2 regions of the Comamonas sp. SY3 genome follow, and region 1 is predicted to be linked to the other one. Evidence: riboswitches for the same ligand, from Rfam matches in the RefSeq annotation. Region 1 holds a riboswitch; the other holds the start of a gene.
What was found. Region 1 has a riboswitch for thiamine pyrophosphate ahead of thiC (phosphomethylpyrimidine synthase ThiC). Riboswitches for the same ligand answer to the same signal wherever they lie in the genome.
Positions count from the first base shown of each region.

Region 2: another riboswitch for thiamine pyrophosphate. It lies ahead of ACCQ08_RS13550 (long-chain fatty acid--CoA ligase); the one in region 1 lies ahead of thiC (phosphomethylpyrimidine synthase ThiC).

Region 1 covers NZ_JBGTYN010000001.1:331,156-334,581, forward strand. Annotated here, with positions in the region: gene thiC (phosphomethylpyrimidine synthase ThiC) at 121-2,055, opposite strand; TPP riboswitch at 2,354-2,475, opposite strand; gene ACCQ08_RS01425 (ABC transporter substrate-binding protein) at 2,663-3,426, shown strand, end outside.
Region 2 covers NZ_JBGTYN010000009.1:63,462-66,887, forward strand. Annotated here, with positions in the region: gene ACCQ08_RS13540 (ABC transporter substrate-binding protein) at 1-412, opposite strand, end outside; gene ACCQ08_RS13545 (class II aldolase/adducin family protein) at 533-1,345, opposite strand; TPP riboswitch at 1,721-1,812, shown strand; gene ACCQ08_RS13550 (long-chain fatty acid--CoA ligase) at 1,878-2,960, shown strand; gene ACCQ08_RS13555 (acyl-CoA reductase) at 2,957-3,426, shown strand, end outside.

The DNA of each region.
Region 1 (3,426 bases):
GGAACGGGGCTGACACATTGCAGCCCGAAGTTTAGTGCAGCGCAGCAAACATCGCTGACACCGACGCGCCAATGCGGCCGCCGGGTGGCGGCCGCATTGTGCGTCAAGCGCTGCCTGCCCTTACCTGGCCGTGGTGTCGCTGGCGATCGGGATGTAGAAATCACCCCCTGCCCGGTTGAACTCCTCGGCCTTCGCCTGCATGCCCAACGCAATGCCCTGCTCCTCGGCCACGCCCTGGTGCTTGGCGAACTCGCGCACCTCCTGCGTGATCTTCATCGAGCAGAACTTGGGACCGCACATGGAGCAGAAATGCGCCACCTTGGCACTGTCCTTGGGCAGGGTTTCGTCATGGAAGGCGCGGGCCGTGTCCGGGTCCAGCCCCAGGTTGAACTGGTCCTCCCAGCGGAAATCGAAACGCGCCTGGCTCAATGCATCGTCACGCGCGCGCGCTCCGGGGTGGCCCTTGGCCACATCGGCCGCATGCGCGGCAATCTTGTAGGCAATGATGCCTTGCTTGACGTCATCGCGGTCGGGCAGGCCCAGATGCTCCTTCGGCGTCACATAGCAGAGCATGGCGGTGCCAAACCAGCCGATCATGGCCGCACCAATGGCACTGGCGATATGGTCGTAGCCCGGCGCGATGTCGATGGTCAGCGGGCCCAGGGTGTAGAACGGCGCCTCGTGGCAGTGCTTGAGCTGCTCGGTCATGTTCGCCTGGATCATGTGCATCGGCACATGGCCCGGGCCTTCGATCATGGTCTGCACATCGTGCTTCCAGGCCAGCTGGGTCAGCTCGCCCAGCGTCGCCAGCTCGGCAAACTGCGCTTCGTCATTGGCGTCCGAGGCGCAGCCCGGGCGCAGGCCATCGCCCAGCGAAAAGCTCACGTCGTACTGCTTCATGATGTCGCAGATGTCTTCGAAATGCTCGTAGAGAAAGCTCTCGCGGTGGTGGGCCATGCACCACTTGGCCATGATGGAGCCGCCGCGCGAGACAATGCCGGTGCGGCGCTGGGCCGTCAGGTGGATATAGGCCAGGCGCACGCCGGCATGGATCGTGAAATAGTCCACGCCCTGCTCGGCCTGCTCCACCAGCGTGTCGCGGAAGATCTCCCAGGTCAGGTCCTCGGCAATGCCGCCCACCTTCTCCAGCGCCTGGTAGATCGGCACGGTGCCAATCGGCACTGGCGAATTGCGCACGATCCAGTCGCGCGTGGTGTGGATGTTCTTGCCGGTAGACAGGTCCATCACATTGTCGGCCCCCCAGCGGATGGCCCAGACCAGTTTCTCGACCTCTTCCTCGATGCTGGAGGTCACCGCCGAGTTGCCGATGTTGGCATTGATCTTGACCTTGAAGTTGCGGCCAATGGCCATCGGCTCGATCTCGGGGTGGTTGATGTTGGCCGGGATGATGGCCCGGCCCCGCGCCACCTCGTCGCGCACAAACTCCGGCGTGATGATCTTGGGGATCGCCGCGCCCAGGCTGTTGCCCGCCAGGCGGGCTTCGCGCGCGGCATCGCGCTGGTACTCGGCCATCCATTCGCGGCGGCCGTTCTCGCGCAGCGCGACGTATTCCATCTCGGGGGTGATGATGCCCTTGCGTGCATAGTGCATCTGGGTCACGTTGGCGCCGCTCTTGGCGCGGCGCGGCTGGCGCTGCAGTGCGGCGGCCTCGGCACGCAGTTGGGCCACGCGCAGGTCTTCTTCGCCGCGCTTGCCGCCATCGTCGAGGGCCACACGCGGGCGCCCCACGTAGTATTCGCTGTCAGCGCGCGCGGCAATCCATTCGGCGCGCAGCGCGGGCAGGCCCTGGCGCACATCGATGGCCACGGCCGGGTCGGTATAGGGGCCGGAGGTGTCGTAGACGCTGACCTGCTCGCCGTTGGTCAGTGCAATATCGCGCACCGGCACCTGCAGCTGCGGGTGGATGGCACCGGGCAGGTAGGATTTGGTCGACGCAGGAAAAGGCTGGCGCGATCGGGCCAGCAGTTCGCTAAAGCGGGCGGCATCGGGGGCATCACCGGTGGCGGGGATGAACAGGGACTCAGGGGCGTTCATGGCAGTCTCCTCAAAGCGGTTGATTTCATCGAACGCTCCGGGACGTGCCGGCCCTGCTCTGTTGCAACACGCCAGGCATGGCTGCCTGGCCGCAACACGCCCATCGACTGCACCCCGGCCCGGCCGTACTGTGCGTTGCGCCAGGGCCGCTGTGGGGTGGCCATGGCGGCACCTGTTGCGCGCTGACAGGTGCCGTCCCCAAAAAAGACAAAACCCCAGTGCGCGAGGCGCCTGGGGTGTGCGTGGCGGAGGGCTGCAAGCGCGTGCCATGCAACGCTGCCTGCCTTCCACCGCTGTGCTTTCAGGGTCCCGCTCTTCTTCCGCCGGCATGAACCGGATCAAGTTCGTCGGGTTCGCTAATCAGCAGTCTTGCAACTGCCTTTCGCATCTCAGCGCTTTCGCACACCCCGGAGCTGCGAGCAGTATAGCCGGTTCGTGCCGCGCCTGCAGAGGCGTTTTTGCCGCGCTCTGGTGCTTACCCCAGTAGGCGCGCGCGAAGCAGCCTGCAACCATCGGGGCGCAGCCGCCCACCGGTGCGCCGCACCTGGCCGTCACGCTGTACGCATGTCCATTTGAACAAGGAGACCTCCCGATGCAAGTTCCTGCAATGCCCTCTTTGCGTTCTGCCCGGCCGCACCGGCGACGAGCGATTGCGGCCGCTGCCGCTGGCTGCGTGCTGGCCCTGCTTAGCCAAGGCGCGCTGGCGCAAGACAAGGTGCGGATCGGCTTCATCACCGACATGTCCAGCGTCTACGCCGATGTCGATGGCAAGGGCGGGGCCCTGGCCTTGCAGATGGCGATTGACGACTTTGGCGGCAAGCTGCTGGGCAAGCCGGTGGAGCTGATGGTGGCCGACCACCAGAACAAGGCCGACCTGGCCGCATCGAAGGCCCGCGAATGGTTCGACCAGCGCGATATGCAGATGCTGGTGGGCGGAACCACCTCCATCACCGGCCTGGCGATGGCCAAGGTGGCCGAGGAGAAAAAGCGCCTCATCATCGTGAACGGCTCGGGCACCTCGGCGCTGACCAACGACCAGTGCAGCCCCTACACCGTGCACTACGCCTACGACACCGTGGCACTGGCCAAGGGCACGGGCGGCGCGATTGTGGGCCTGGGCGACAAGGACTGGTTCTTCCTGACGGCCGACTACGCCTTTGGCCATGCGCTGGAGGCCGATACCACCAAGGTCATCAAGGCCGCCGGCGGCCGCGTGGTGGGCGCCGTGCGCCACCCGATCAATGCCTCGGATTTCTCATCCTTCCTGCTGCAGGCGCAGAACTCCAAGGCGCAGATTCTGGCCATGGCCAACGCTGGCGGCGACACCATCAACACCATCAAGGCTGCGCGCGAGTTTGGTGTCACCAAGAC
Region 2 (3,426 bases), on a different contig from region 1:
CGCTCTCCAGCGGCTCCAGCGATGCGCGCAGGCGGGCATGGGTCTTGCGCAGAAACTTGTCGACCGAGAACACCACGTCATCGGCGGAGAAGGGCTTGCCGTCGTGCCACTTGACGCCGGACTTGAGCTTGAAGGTGTAGGTCAGGCCGTCGTCGGAGCGGCTCCAGGCCGTCGCCAGCAGGCCATGGGGCTCCAGCTTGTCGTCGTAGCGCAGCAGACCCTCGTAGATATAGCCGGATACCAGCTGGGTCGGGCCGTTTTGCACGATGCCCAGCATCAGGCCCGAGGGCTCGGGCTGCACCATCACGTTGATCGTTCCCTTGGTCTGCTGTGCCAGGGCCGCCATGGGCACGCCCGCGATGCTGAGGCCGGCTCCTGCCAGGCTGTAGGAGATGAGTTCACGCCGATTGATCATGGTTGCTTCCTGTCTTGGTATCGAGGGGTGCCTGGCCCGGTGGGGTTGCGGCGGAGGGGCCGCAAAGGCGGCGGCATGCAAGGGTCGGGGGCGTCAGTCGCAGGTCCGTCGCGCTGGTCAGTCGCGGTAGTGGCTGCGGCCCGGGGGCTGCAAAAAGCCCAGCAGGCCCTGCCATTCGCGCTCATGCGGGTCGGCGCGCTTGGGCTGGCCGGGCATCACATCGGTGTCGCCGCTTTCGTACTGGCGTGCGGTCAGCTCGCACACCTCGGGCGGCACGGGGTTGATGGCCTGGCCGCTGGACTGGATGGCCAGCTGCACACGGCAGGCGCGGTCCAGGTTCAGCATCAGGATGAAGGCCTCGGCGACGCTGTTGCCCAAGGTGAGCAGGCCGTGGTTGCGCAGCACCATCGCCTTGGCCGTGCTGCCCAGGTCGGCGACCAGGCGCTCGCGCTCATGCAGATCCAGCGCGATGCCTTCGAAGGTGTGGTAGACGACGCGGTTGTAGAACTGCAGTGCCCATTGGTTGCTAGGCTGCAGACCACATTGCAGCGAGGAGACGGCCACGCCCGCTTCGGTGTGGGAGTGCACGACACAGGCGGCGTCGTGCCGCGCGGCATGCACGGCGCTGTGGATCACAAAGCCGGCCGGGTTCACCTGGTAGGGCGTGTCTTCCACGATGCGGCCCTCGGCATCGATCTTGACCAGCGAGCTGGCCGTGATGTCCTTGAACAGGGTGCCAAAGGGGTTGATGAGGAACTGGTCAGTACGGCCCGGCACCCGCGCCGAGATGTGCGTGTAGATGCTGTCGTCCATCCCGAAATGGGCCATCAGGCGATAGGCGGCGGCCAGGTCTTCGCGAACCCGCTGTTCGCTTTCGGTATGCGATTTGTCGTAGCCGGATTGGACGTCGGCATCAGCCATTGCAAGCATTGTTGTCCTCGTTGGATTTATGTCGTCTAGCGATAGTCGTCTGTCGACAGGACATAAGTTAACAGACTGAATCGCAGAAGAAAAGGGTGCCGGACTAGGTGATTTCCAGCATGGCTGCTTTGATCTGCTGCAGAAAATTTGCAAGGCACCACAATGGGTTACGTGGATGCCGCGCCGCCTGGATATGGTGCAGGAATCGGCAGGAAATGCCTTGGCCTGGTGCATGTGCGACTGGTGGAAGGACGCGCATGCACCATCGCGGTGGCCCTGGTGTTTTCCCTGATGTGGGGTTGGCGGAGGTCGTGGGATTGACCGTGGCGCAGACCCTGGCTTGACGCCAGCTCGGCCTCGTGCCTGTGGTGCTCGGTTAAGATGGCGCCTGCTCCGGGGTGCACGCCAGTGCTGAGATCTACACCCGAGAACTTGAACCGGGTCATTCCGGCGGAAGAAGAGCCAGTTCCCTGCTATGGGCCGCGTTGCGCGCATGGGGGGAGCCTTCGGAGCATGACGTCACCGCTCTCGAAGGAATTCCATGGACAAGGCCGATACGCTGGTCGCAGACCTGCTTGCATTCATCGCAATGGATGGCTGCACCGATGACCAGTTTGACCAGCTCGCGCTGCGCCTTTTTGCCTACCAATACGCATCGAATACGCCGTTCCGCAGCTTTTGCCAGCGCCGTGGCGCCAGCCCGCGCACGGTCAAGACCTGGAGCGATATCCCGGCCGTGCCCATCGATGCCTTCAAGGCGCTGGAGCTGCGCAGCGAGCCGCCATCGCAGGCCGAACGCGTCTTCATGACCAGCGGCACCACCGGCCGCGCCGCGCGGGGCCGGCATTTTCATCCGGCGTTGCAGGTGTATGACCTGTCGATGCAGCGGCACTTCGCCACCCGCTTCATGCAGGGCACGGCGCGCATGCCGATGGGCATCCTGTTCCCCGATGAAGTGGCCATGCCCAACTCGTCGCTGGCGCATTACCTGGCGCTGGCCAAGTCGAGCTTTGGTACGCCGGAGAGCCGCTATTTTCTGGGGCCGGAGGGCCTGGATATGGACGGGCTCTGCGCCGTGCTGGAAGCGGCCGAGCGCACCGGCCAGCCCTATGCGCTGCTGGGCGCGAGCTTCAGCCTCGTGCATGTGATGGATGCGCTGCGCGCCCAGGGCCGCCGCTTTCAGCTGCCGGTGGGCAGCCGCATTTTGGACACCGGCGGCTACAAGGGCCAGTCGCGCGATCTGCCGTTGGCCGATTTTTATGCCGGCCTGACCGAGCTGCTGGGTGTGCCGCCCGCGCTGTGCATCAACATGTATGGCATGACCGAGCTGAGCACCCAGTTCTATGACAACGGCAATGCCCGCTTGCCTTCGGTCAAGTCCGGACCGCACTGGATTCGCTCGCGCCTGGTCGAGCCCGTCAGCGGCCGCAGTGTGGCGCCGGGTGAGCGCGGCATTCTGGTGCACTGCGACCTGGCCAACTACAACGCGGTCAGCACCATCCTGACCGAGGATGTGGGCCAGTGGGCCGAGGGCGGCTTTTTGCTGCTGGGCCGGGCCGAAGGGGCTGCCGCCAAGGGCTGCTCCCTGGCCGTTGATGAGTTTGTGCAAGCGGCGCGCGCATGATGCAGGCACAAGCGCTTGAGCGCATGGCCGAGCGCATGCGGGCCGGCTACCTGCCTGGCCTGGATGACAACCAGGTGCGCTGGCAGGTGCTGGTGTTTGAGCGCGCGGGCGCCCACCTGGAGGTCGAGGTGCCAGTGCTCAGCGGCGCGCAGATGCAGGCGCTGACCGCGCGGGTGCGAGCGGCCGCGCAGCGCCAGCTGCAGCCAATGCCGCTGGCCGAGATCGTCGCCGCCATTGACCGCGCGATGGCCCGCCTGCTGGACCCGGCCGACCCCTATCGCCGCCAGATCGATGCCTGCCTGCCGCTGGTCTGCGGCTATGACGCGGCAATGGTGCGTCTGGGGCTCAACGGCCTGTTCAAGACTTTTCGGGCGCCCCAGCTGTGGCGCTTTGCCGGCGAGGATTTTGCCAACCCTGCTGTGCTCGATGGCTTTGTGCCCGCCGTCAAAGGCGGGGCGGTGCGCGC